One region of the Arthrobacter sp. GW822-FHT05G07 genome, then DNA from elsewhere that is predicted to be linked to it. Evidence: riboswitches for the same ligand, from Rfam matches in the RefSeq annotation. Region 1 holds a riboswitch; each other region holds the start of a gene.
The links. A riboswitch is a leader RNA that binds a small molecule or an ion and turns the genes downstream of it on or off. The one in region 1 is predicted to bind cyclic di-AMP.
Positions count from the first base shown of each region.

Region 2: linked by a shared signal. The riboswitch ahead of AC1RJY_RS20095 (NlpC/P60 family protein) and the one ahead of AC1RJY_RS20815 (hypothetical protein) in region 1 are both predicted to bind cyclic di-AMP.
Region 3: linked by a shared signal. The riboswitch ahead of AC1RJY_RS13900 (aggregation-promoting factor C-terminal-like domain-containing protein) and the one ahead of AC1RJY_RS20815 (hypothetical protein) in region 1 are both predicted to bind cyclic di-AMP.

Region 1 covers NZ_JBXALT010000013.1:128,596-132,468, reverse strand. The annotation lists gene AC1RJY_RS20835 (alpha/beta fold hydrolase) at 1-575, shown strand, start outside; gene AC1RJY_RS20830 (DUF6480 family protein) at 688-951, shown strand; gene AC1RJY_RS20825 (ATP-dependent DNA ligase) at 955-2,019, opposite strand; gene AC1RJY_RS20820 (hypothetical protein) at 2,065-2,298, shown strand; cyclic di-AMP (ydaO/yuaA leader) riboswitch at 2,428-2,573, shown strand; gene AC1RJY_RS20815 (hypothetical protein) at 2,576-3,873, shown strand, end outside.
Region 2 covers NZ_JBXALT010000012.1:184,976-188,848, forward strand. The annotation lists gene AC1RJY_RS20090 (FAD-binding protein) at 291-983, shown strand; gene AC1RJY_RS20095 (NlpC/P60 family protein) at 1,210-2,004, opposite strand; cyclic di-AMP (ydaO/yuaA leader) riboswitch at 2,008-2,175, opposite strand; gene AC1RJY_RS20100 (copper resistance CopC family protein) at 2,350-2,982, opposite strand; gene AC1RJY_RS20105 (NCS2 family permease) at 3,097-3,873, shown strand, end outside.
Region 3 covers NZ_JBXALT010000007.1:223,294-227,166, reverse strand. The annotation lists gene AC1RJY_RS13905 (sensor histidine kinase) at 1-1,205, shown strand, start outside; cyclic di-AMP (ydaO/yuaA leader) riboswitch at 1,339-1,497, shown strand; gene AC1RJY_RS13900 (aggregation-promoting factor C-terminal-like domain-containing protein) at 1,501-2,364, shown strand; gene AC1RJY_RS13895 (dolichyl-phosphate beta-glucosyltransferase) at 2,596-3,687, shown strand; gene AC1RJY_RS13890 (pyridoxal phosphate-dependent decarboxylase family protein) at 3,691-3,873, opposite strand, start outside.

The sequences.
Region 1 (3,873 bases):
TCGCCGGGACTCCCAAGCCTGGGCGCCAGCTTTCAGTGGAGGAATACGGCGCGTTCATTGCCGAGGCCCTGAAGTCCCGCGGTATCGACTCCTACGTGTTGGTGGGTCACTCCATGGGCGTGCAGTTTGCCATCGAAGCGGCCTTGCACGCCCCCGAGCAGCTCAGGCAGTTGGTACTGATGGGGCCGGTGGTGGATTCGCGGCACAAGAATGTGTGGCGGCAGTCGCTGGCCCTGACACTGGACGGAATACTCCGCGAGACCCCCACGTCCAACTTGATCGTCATGTCCGATTACCTCCGCTGCGGCCCTCGCTGGTACCTCACGGAACTGCCGGTCATGATGAAATACCCCACGGAGAAACGCCTCGCCGGAGTCCAGGTTCCGGTGCTGGTTCTGCGCGGGAGCCGGGACCATGTGGCGGGCCCCGAATGGTCGCTCCGGCTTTCGCGGGCCGTGGCCCAGGGGCGACTGGTGGAGATCCCGGGCGTCGGGCACGTGGCTCAGCACATGCGTCCCAAGGCTGTGGCGGATGCCATCCGGAGCTTCGTCACCGCCACGACTCCCCACCGCTGAAGGTAAAGTACGACGCCGCCCCATGGCTTGGGCGCCCCTTGTTGGGTCAGCACGTCCCGGCTAGGCTGACGAAGCAAGCACAATAGTAAGTTTGCTTACGAAAGGGCTGATCGTGACCGACAAAAACTCGAATGAAGAAACCCAGGGCTTCGGCGCAACCGGCGCAACCGGGCCTTACGACACCACCTCCGATGCCGACAGCATCCACGACGATCCGGACATGCGCCAGGACGAAGACGATGACCCCGCCGCTTCCGCCAACCCTGATCCCCTCGACGGAAATGTCACAGGCTTGGAGCCGGGCGGCGGCGTGCCTCCGGGCGAAACCCCACCGGCCGAGGGCAGCATGAGCAGCGACCAAGGCCACGAAGAGTAGGGGCTAGGGCAGCCTCAGGATTTCCCCGAGATCGTAGTCGGCAGGCTCTTCCAGTTGCGAGTACGTGCAGCTCTCGGGGGTCCTGTCCGGCCGCCACCTACGGAACTGCGTGGTGTGCCGGAACCTGTCGCCTTCCATGTAGTCGTACTTTACTTCGATCACAAGTTCGGGGCGCAGGGGCACGAAGGAGAAGTCCTTCCCCCCGCTCCACCGGCTTTGGGCGCCGGGCATGCGTGAACCCCCGGCAGTTTCATCCTGATTGGCCCACTCACCCCATGGGTGCTCGCTGAGTTCAACCTGGTACGGCTCCAGTTCTGCCACCAAAGCCTCCCTGCGGGCCATAGGAAACGATGCCACCACTCCCACATGATGCAGCCGGCCAGTGTCATCGTGCAGGCCGAGCAACATCGAGCCAACAACTTTCGCGGTCTTGTGCCAACGGAATCCCGCCACCACACAGTCTGCCGTGCGCTCGTGTTTGGTTTTGAACATCACGCGCTTGTTGGGTTGGTAGGCCCCGTCCAACGGCTTGGACAGCACCCCATCCAGTCCCGCGCCTTCCAACTGCACGAACCATTCCTGCGCCCGCTCGAGATCCGTCACTGCGGGGGTCACATAGACAGGCGGATCGGCCTTGGCGAGCGTACGCTCCAAGATGGCGCGGCGCTCGGAGAACGGCTTGTCCATGAGGTTCTCGTCGCCCAGCGCGAGGATGTCGAACGCAATCATGGACGCCGGGGTCTTCTCGGCGAGCATCCGGACGCGGCTGTCGGCGGGGTGGATCCTTTGCTGGAGTACCTCGAATTCGAGCCTCTTGCCCTCGATCAGGACGATCTCGCCGTCGATCACGCATTTGTCCGGCAGGTTCTTCCTGAGCGCCTCCACCACCTCGGGGAAGTAGCGGGTCATCGGCTTCTCGTTGCGGCTGCCCAGGACGATCTCGTCGCCATCCTTGAAGACGATGGTCCGGAACCCGTCCCATTTGGGCTCGTAGTGCCCAACATCGGGGATTGTCGGAACGGATTTGGCGAGCATGGGCGAGACGGGTGGCATCACAGGCAGGTCCATAGACAATGTCTACCTGCCGGTGCACGCCGAAGCTAGTGTTAGGCCATGGATATCTCGCTCGTGTTGGCGGCAGTGCTCGGATTCCCGGCCCTGCTGGCCGGCGTTTGGTACTGGTCATCGCGCCGGAGCAGCCAGGGCAAAGTCCGGCGTGGAGCCACCGGCGGAATGCTTGGAGTCGTGGACGAGATCTTCCGGCCGGAAACTCATCAAGCTGTGCAGATCCAGAAGATCCAGCATGAGCTACCTGCCCCGGCGCCAGCCCCGAAGCCTAAGTCATAGAACCCCCTCGCTTGCTCAGACCTACCGCCCGTTACATTAATGTGACTTTACTTTCCGGCTCATGTACCGTCGTAGGGCGACCCGTATCTCCGCTGGGCCGCTTCCGGATTGACGCCGAGCTCTGCCGCAATCCGGGATCCGCCAGACCCGCGGCAGAGACGGGGGACCCAAAAGTTCCCGGACTTACTTCAAGTCCTTGGGGTGAAGCCGCTTAGGCGGCCGGACGGCCTCGTCCGAACCCGACAGCTAACCTCGAAGGCGTTGAGAGGCAACCACCATGTCCCCAACCATGGATCAGCCGCGCCGCGCCCAGACTCAAGGCGAGCGCACCAAGCCAACCGGACGCCGTCGGGCCCAACCCAGCGGATTCCTCACCAGCGCGCAGGCGAACGCCGCGACGCCCGAAAACGCCGTTAAGACAGGCACAACGAACACAGGCACGACGCCGGAACCCGCCACTGCGGCCATGCCCACGGTTGCGATGCCCGCCACTCGTGCGGAGGTTCGTGCGGCCGAGCGGCAGAGGGCAGCCCAGGCTGTGATCGCGCCCGAACTATCGGCCCCCGAAAAGTCCGCGACCGAGCAGGCGGAACCGGCAACTGCGGCGATTCCCGCCGTTGAGGCCGCTCAGGCTGCAGCGCCGGCGTCCACCACACCGGGACCTCCCACCGCGGCCATTCCCATCGTGCCGCCAGCCGCCACGACACAGGGCTCCCAGGAAGACGAGACCTCGGAACCCGCAACCGCAGCTATTCCAGTGGTGCAGCCTGAGACCTCGGAACCCGCAACCGCAGCTATTCCTGTGGTGGCCGCCCGCGCGGAGTCGCCGCGCGGCAAGTCCCCGGCGCAGGTTGCTGCAGCCGCAACGGCCTCGGCGTCCTTGGCCAGCCGCAAGGACGTTCGACAGCCTGCCGCGCGCACAGCAACCAGGTCCAACTTCGGGGCGGGGTCTTCATTTGGCCGCGAACCTCATGCCGCGCTGCGAAAAGCCGCGTCGGTCAAACACATGAGCCAGCGCATGGCCGTGGTTGCCGGTGCCCTTGGCCTCGTGTTGACGGCCGGAACGTTGGGGCAGGCCCTTGAGCTTCCTTTCTTCGGCCAGGAGACCCCGGTCCAGGAAGCCAGTGGCAGCGATGGCCGCACCTCGGCTTCGGCGTCGCCCGCGCCCAGGGCGTCCTACTCCACGGCGTCATCGCCGTCAGCTTCGTCAACAGCAACGGAGACTTCGGAGGCCGGCCAGCCGGCAACGGTGGCGGAAGCACCTCAGGCCGTGTCGCCGTCGTCGACTGCGACCCCCAAGGTATCCCTCGCGGACCCGGTATGGGTTCCTTCAGCCATACCGTCCTCTGTCCCGGCCGCGCCTGGCGCTGCCAGCCCGGTCCCCACGCAGCCGGCTCCTGCGCCGAGCGAGGTGCCGTCGGACACGATCACCACGCCGCCGTCCCCGACGCCGACAACCACGCCGACGCCCACGGTGACACCCACGCCCACTCCGACACCCACACCAACAGAAACTGCTACGCCGACGTCCAAGCCACGGCCGGGCAAGCCGCAGGCCGCAACCACACCGCAGCC
Region 2 (3,873 bases), on a different contig from region 1:
TCCCAACTATTCTCGGTCGGCAGTGGCGAATCAAGGCGACATCGGGCTATGTGCATAACGGTCCGGGCTCGGTTCCCGGCCTTCCACATTGCGCTCCGGACGAACACACAAAACGCGGAGTCGCGGAGGCTATCCATGGCCGAAAAAGTTCGGTAGTGTTCGAGTCACCGAATGGCCGGCGAACGTGTTTCACACCACACACTCCGGCCATTTATTTGCGGCCGCTTGGGGAACTCGGACGCGATCCCACGCGATGCCGTAAGGCACACACGTCAAGGAGGAACCAAGCAGTGTCACTCACGCCTGATTCCGCCACGGAACGCACCACCACCGTGGTCATCGGAGCCGGCCTGTCCGGTTTGGCAGTTGCCAGCGAGCTCAGCCGCTTCGGCGTGGGCTCCATCGTCGTAGACGGGTTCGGTGCACTGTCCACCACAGGTCCTTCTGTTCATACAGGCATGCTTCAACGCACTGATGCCGCTGATCCCGCAGCCATGCAGGAACGCAACGAGATCCTCCGTCACCTGCGGAACTACGCCGCCAACCATCAACTGGACGTTCGCAACACCACCCGCGCCGTACGCCTTGATTTCCTGGGGGCAGACCCCTCCCGCCAGATCGGGTACGGACTGGCGGCCAGCATGACCACGGCCGGACTGAGAACAGGCCTCCACGTATCAGGCCCCCTCGAATCCACTCCACGCCAGTGGGCAGTCCACACAGCCAACGGTGTCCTCCTGGCGGACCACGTAGTAGTGACGCGTTGCGCCCAAAGCCAGTTGCGCCGCATGCTCGCCGAACTTGGAATAGCCGTTGGCCAGAACTTCGCGGCCGCCATGCGGGCGGTGGGGATGCACTTGGTGGGCGTTGGGGACCTGATCACCCCGTCTCCCAAGGAAGTGCTGCGGCAAGCCAAGGCAGTGGGCCAGGCAATCTCCACCAAGGTAGCCCTGCCGGCAGGTCCCGGCATCGCCATCGCCTAGCGTCATCGCCATCGCCTAGCCCCCGCCACCGCCATCGCCTGGCTGGTCATGTCCGGCAAACACAGGCCACCTCACCAACACAAGCCACCTCACCAACGCAGGCCAGCAGAACCGCCGTCGTACTTCCCGCGCTGGACTTTTATGAACAGAACTTAACGCCAAAAGCCGGCGCCTCCCAAGACGTTAATCTTGGGAGGCGCCGGTTTTTGAACTGAAGCGTGAGGCTTTATGCGCCAGCGCGTACGTAGGTCAGGGGACCCGTTGCGGTCAACCAGCTGATCGGGTGGATGCCCGTCTGGTTGCCGTTGATGCCACCGCTGATTGCCTGGCCGTTGCCGATGTAGATGGCAACGTGGCCGGACTGGACGATCATGTCACCGGGCTGAGGATCGCTGACGACCTTGCCGTAGTTCATGAACTGCATGGGACCGAGGTCGCCTACCGGGATGCCTGCGGAACCAAGGGCCTTCTCGACCATGGCGGTGCAGTCCTGGAAGATGCCGATCTGTGCGTAAGCCGAGGCAACCATGGCTGCATTGACGCCGCCAACGGCGGGGGCAGCAGCTACGGGAGCAGCGGCAACCGGTGCGGCAGCCACGGGAGCAGCAACCGCAGCCTGGGCGGCGACGGGAGCCGTTGCAGCAGCGGTGGTGACAGCTGCCTTCTGGACTACGGGAGCCTCAACAACGGGAGCCGGCTTTTCGATGACCGGAGCTGCTACGGAAGCAACAGCGGGACGCTCGAAGTTGACGGTAGCCGTTGCCAGAGCGGTAACAACCTTGGTGGGTGCCTCGGAAACGGTCTCAGCGACCGTTGCGGGGCTGGAGTCGCGCTGAACCGGGGCCTCAGCTGCGTGAGCAGCAATGGAACCGGTCAAAACGAGGCCCGAGGCTGCTGCGATAACAGCTGCCTGACGGCCAGCGCCGGAAGCGTTGCTGGCCACTGCCTTCGAGATGGAGATGAACGGATTAGGACGTACGCTGTCCGCCTTACGACGGCCGCGAAGAATGCGTGAAGACATGAAAGAGCCTCTCCCGATGCCTGCGAGGTTAGCTGTCGGATTCGGATGGGAGTCACCCGGCCACTATCCCCCGCTGTTCAGCGGAAGCTTCGTGACTTCACCCCAAGGCACGCTCGAAAGCGGCCTAAATTGGGTTCCCCGTCTCTGCCGTAGGTTTGTCTGCGAACGGATTCCGGACTGCGGCAGAGCTAGGCAATCAGGCCGGAAGTGCCCGCTACGTGGAACAGGCACAGGTACTACCGTACGCGATGATTCCGTCGAAGTCACATTTAAGTAACGGGAAATGGGTCTCTGGCGTGTCGCGGTAATCGTTTCGAGATATTCGCAGCTACGTAGAAAACCGCGCTATTCCGCGGGAGTATCGCCCTCGGGGTCGTTTGAAGCTGCCAGCTTCTTCCGTGCGGTAACAGCAAGATAAATAACGAGACCAACAGCAACAACAGCCAACCCGACGATGCTCCACGGGAAGGGCTGGGAGGCATCAGCGGCCGGCTCGCTGGTGCCCGTCCCCGGCGCTGCGGTGCCCGCCGTGGGTACTGCGGCTGAGGGAGCCGAGACCGACGGTGAGGCCCCAGCCGGGCCGCTCGCAGTCGTCGTGCTTCCTGCGGCGGCCGTGAACGTAAAGGTGCCCTCGATGGGGTGCGAATCGGAGCTGACCACACGCCAAACCACCGTGTACTCCCCTGCGGGGGCGCCTTCGCGGAGCTTCTGAACGGCCTGGTTGTCAATGATTTCCACCGGGCCGTCCGCCCAGTTCTCGCCGCCGGCCGTCACAGTGACTCCGGAACCAATCGCGAGAGGGCGGTTGTTGAACGTGATGGAGACCGACGCCGGGACTTCCGCCACGCTGGCACCGTTGGCTGGCGCGGTTGATTCCGCGACGTCGTGCGCGGACGCCGGAGCCGCGGAAAACAGCAAGGCGGACGCAAAAGCAAGAGCAGCGACGACGGCGGCCAGAAGCGGGCGGATGGTACGCATGGGGCGGTTTCTCCTAGTGTTGGCTTCCTTACAGAGTAGGCGAATCGTTCGGAGGGCCCGCACCGGACAACATAGGATTTGAGAGCAAACTCCCCTCGATCCCCGGAGACCTTCATGCTGAAACAAGGTTCTGCAGTAGACCGCTACTTCAAGATCTCCGAACGCGGATCCACGTATTCTCGGGAAATTCGGGGCGGGTTCGCGACCTTCTTCGCCATGAGCTACATCGTGGTGCTGAATCCACTGATCCTCTCCGGACCTGACTCCAGCGGCGCATCCCTGGGCTTCACAGCCGTGGCAGCCACCACTGCTTTCGTGGCGGGCATCCTGACCATCCTCATGGGCGCGTGGGCCAAGCACCCGTTTGCCGTGGCCACGGGCTTGGGCGTCAATGCCTTCGTCGCGGTCACGGTGGCGTCCCACCCCGGACTGACCTGGCCGGACATGATGGGGCTCGTGGTGCTGTCCGGCATCACCATGCTCATCTTGGTGCTCACCGGCTTCCGGACTGCCGTGTTCAAGGCCGTGCCGGAAGCCCTGAAGACGGCAATTGTTGTGGGCATTGGCCTCTTCATTGCACTCATCGGCCTGGTCAATGCAGGCTTTGTCCGCCGCATCCCCGATGCCGCAGGAACCACCGTCCCGCTGGGCCTGGGCGTGGACGGCAAGCTCATGGGCTGGCCGACGCTCGTGTTCGCAGTTGGCCTGATCCTGACCATCGCGCTGGTGGTCCGCAAGGTCCGCGGCGCTATCCTGATCGGCATCGTCGTCTCCACTGCGCTGGCCGCCATCCTCGAATTCACCCTCCACATCGGCCCGAGCTTTGACGGCACCAACGTCAACCCCCGCGGCTGGTCCCTGGTTGCTCCCACGCTCACCGAATGGGGTGCC
Region 3 (3,873 bases), on a different contig from region 1:
CGCTCAACGCAAGGATCGACGGCTCAACCGTGCGTAGCTCCGGTTTGATCGATGCCCAAGGTAACCGCGTCTCGCTTTCGGCCGACGACGAGCAGGTGCTGCTCTCGCTCCCCAGGGACAACGGGCCAGTGGACCGTTCCCTGTCCAACGGCGACTACCGTCTGGTAGCGGTCGAAACCGCGTACGGCGACGTGATTGTGACGGGCCTGCCGCTGGCGGACAAACAGAGTGCGGAGGCCTCGCTCGTGTGGACCATGGTGCTGGTTTCGCTGGGCGGCCTGGTGGTGATCGGCCTGGCCGGCACCGTGATCATCCGCCGCACCATGCGTCCGCTGGAGCAGCTCTCCGAAGTGGCCACGAAGGTTTCGCGGCTGCCTCTCGACGCCGGTGAGGTGGCACTTGCGGTGCGCGTACCGCCGTCGGCTTCTCATCCCGGGACGGAAGTGGGCAGTGTCGGCTATGCCTTGAACCAAATGCTGAACAACGTCTCCAGCGCTTTGGAAGCCCGCCAGGAAAGCGAAACGAAGGTGCGTCAGTTCGTGGCCGATGCCTCGCACGAGCTGCGGACTCCCCTGACCGCCATCCGGGGCTATACCGAGCTGCTGAGGATGACCGAGAACTTCACCGAAGACGGCCGGAAGTCGCTGGCTCGCGTCCAAAGCCAGTCCGAACGCATGACCACGTTGGTGGAGGACCTGCTGCTGTTGGCGCGGTTGGACGAGGGCCAACCCGTGAAAGTTGAGGATGTGGACCTCACTCAGTTGGTGATCGAGACGGTCAGCGACGAGAAAGTCATGGCACCCGATCACATCTGGCAGCTCCAGCTCCCGGACGAGCCCATCACGGTCCGCGGCGACGCCACGCAACTGCATCAGGTGCTGGCGAACCTGCTGTCCAACGCCCGCAAACACACCGACCCCGGCACCACTGTGGTCACCGGCGTCATGCTCTCCGCCGATGGCAGCGCCGTGGTCAGCGTGACGGACAACGGCCCCGGCATTCCGGAAGATTTCCAGGGCCGGATTTTCTCGCGATTTGCCCGCGCCGACGCCGCACGATCGGGCTCTGAAGGCACCTCCGGACTCGGCCTGTCCATTGTGGAATCCATTGTTTCAGCTCACGGCGGTAGCGTGGAAGTGACCTCACGGCCGGGGCGCACGGAGTTCGCCCTTCGACTTCCCACGGTGAGCACCGTAGGCCTGTAACGAATCGGGCAAGGCGACTCACCGGCGTCGTGATCTCTGTTACCTAAATGTGACTTCTGCGGAAACCTCCTGTACCGTCGAAAGGGTGGGTCGCCCCTAGCAGGCCCACATCCGGGATGCGCCGAGCTCTGCCACTTCCCGGAGTCCGTTCTTTCTCCGAGGCAGAGACGGGGGACCCAGAGTCTCCGGGCCAGGCTTTTTGCCGGCCCTTGGGGTGAAGCCGCAGCGTGATGCGCGGCCGGATGACCTCATCCGAACCCGACAGCTAACTCCGCAGGCGCTGAGAGGTAATCACATGTCTGAATTTAACGATCAGACGCGCCCTTCCGCGCGTCGCCGCGACGAGAACAACGCACCGCTCACCAAGTCGCAGTCCGTCCTCAAGAACGCAGCCCGCCAGGGTAAGTCCGGCCACCGCATGTCCGTCGTAGCCGGTGTCGTGGCAGCTGCACTGGGCGTTGCATCGCTCGGAACCGCCGCCAACGCCGCACTGACCCTCCCCGAGGCAAGCCGCGTAGCCGGAACCCAAGCGAGCGCCCAGGTCAACTCCAACAAGTCGGCTGAGATCTCCGCTTCCCTGAATGCTGCCGCCGAAAAGGGCGCAACTGACAGGGCCGCTGCTGACGCTGCTGCCAAGGCAGCCGCTGAGAAGGCCGCTGCCGAGAAGGCTGCCGCAGACCAGGCCGCCGCCGCACAGGCTGCTGCTGAGAAGGCTGCCGCCGATCAGGCCGCCGCACAGGTTGCTGCTGAGAAGGCTGCTGCTGACGCTGCCGCCAAGCAAGCAGCCGACGCCGCTGCTGCCGCCGCCGCCGCGGAAGCCGCAGCAGCTGCTGCAGCACCCAAGGCTGTTGACGACCCCGCTGCTGCCAAGGCCTATGCACTCAGCATCCTGGGCAACTACGGCTGGGGCGCCGGTGAAATGGCTGCCCTGAACACGCTGTGGGAGAAGGAATCCAACTGGAAGACCACGGCGATGAACGCTTCCAGCGGTGCCTATGGCATTGTCCAGTCCCTGCCGGCCTCCAAGATGGCCACTGCCGGCGCTGACTGGGAAACCAACTACCAGACCCAGATCAAGTGGGGCCTGAACTACATCAAGGAGCGTTACGGATCCCCGTCCGCCGCTCTGGGCTTCCACTTGGCCAACAACTGGTACTAAGCCGAGCCGCTTTATCGCCGCGCCCGTTGCCGCCGTTTGCACCAGTACCAACTGGAGCGAATGGCGGGAGCGGGCGCGGCTTTTGCCGTTTCACAGCTGTGGCGCATGGTTCACAGCTCCAGCACGTGGTTCACAGCTCCAGCACGTGGTTCACAGCTCCAGCACGTGGTTCACAGTGAGGTCACAGCTACCGCCTAAAGCGTTCATAATCGGCGGTCCCATGCTGGATACATGACGCTCACAGATCCCACCACCAGCGCTTTGGCACGAAGGACTCATTCGGCTCGCTTGCGTGGCGCGGCGTTGCCCACTGGTCACCCGGCTCTCCTCCAAGGCCAGACGGGTCCGAGCCCCCAGCCCCGACGTCTCCCCGTTGACACCAGTGTTGTGGTTCCCGTCCTGGACCTCACCGTCCCTGTCTACAACGAGGAAGCGCGCCTGGAACACAACCTCCGCCAGCTGCACGGGCATCTGACGAGGTCCTTTCCGCACACGTTCCGGATCACCGTGGCGGACAACGCCAGCACAGACAGCACGCTGAGGATTGCCGAGCGTCTTGCCCGTGAACTCCCTGAACTGACGGTGGTGCGGTTCCAAGAGAGGGGACGCGGGAACGCTCTCCGCCAGGTCTGGCAGTCGTCGCCGTCACCTGTGCTTGCCTACACGGAAGCGGATCTGTCCACGGACCTCTCCGCGCTGGCGCCCCTTGTGGCACCGCTGATCTCCGGCCACTCGGACCTCGCCATCGGCACGCGTTTGGCGCCGGGTTCCCGTGTCACCCGCAGTCCGCATCGTGAGTTCATTTCGCGCAGCTACACCTCGCTCCTGCGGACGGTCTTGGGGGCTCGTTTCTCCGACGCCCAGTGCGGCTTCAAGGCCGTCCGCGCCGACGTAGCGCACCGCCTCCTCCCCCACACCACGGACGACTCGTGGTTCTTCGATACCGAACTTCTGGTGATCGCTGAACGCTGTGGTCTGCGCGTCCATGAAGTACCCGTCGACTGGACCGACGACGCTGACTCCCGTGTCGACGTCGTACGAACCGCCCTGGCCGACCTGCGCGGTATGGCGCGTCTGAACCGAAACCTGCGCCGCATTCCGGTCCACGAGCTTCGGCGTGAACTGGGAGTGAAAGCGATGTTGAGGGGCAGTCTGTCCCGGCGCGTGTTCCGGGCCTTGACGTGGACCTTGGCCTACGCTGTGGTTTTCCTTCTGGTCCGCAACGTCATGGACCCTTGGATGGCGAGCGTCGTGGCGTTGCTGCTCACCACTTGGGTAACGCGCCCGTTCCGGCGTTACGTGGTGCGGGGAAGCAACTTCTGAGCGCTACGCCTCCGGTTCGGCCTCCACCGCACGCCGGACCGCTGCGATGGACGCTGCAACATCCCCCGCGTCCGTGGACCAGTTGCTGACCGAGATCCGCAGGATCTCCCGGCCGCGCCAGGCCGAGCCCGACATCCACACCGCGCCCTCGGCCATGAGCCGTTGCGTGACGCGGTGCGTGCGGTC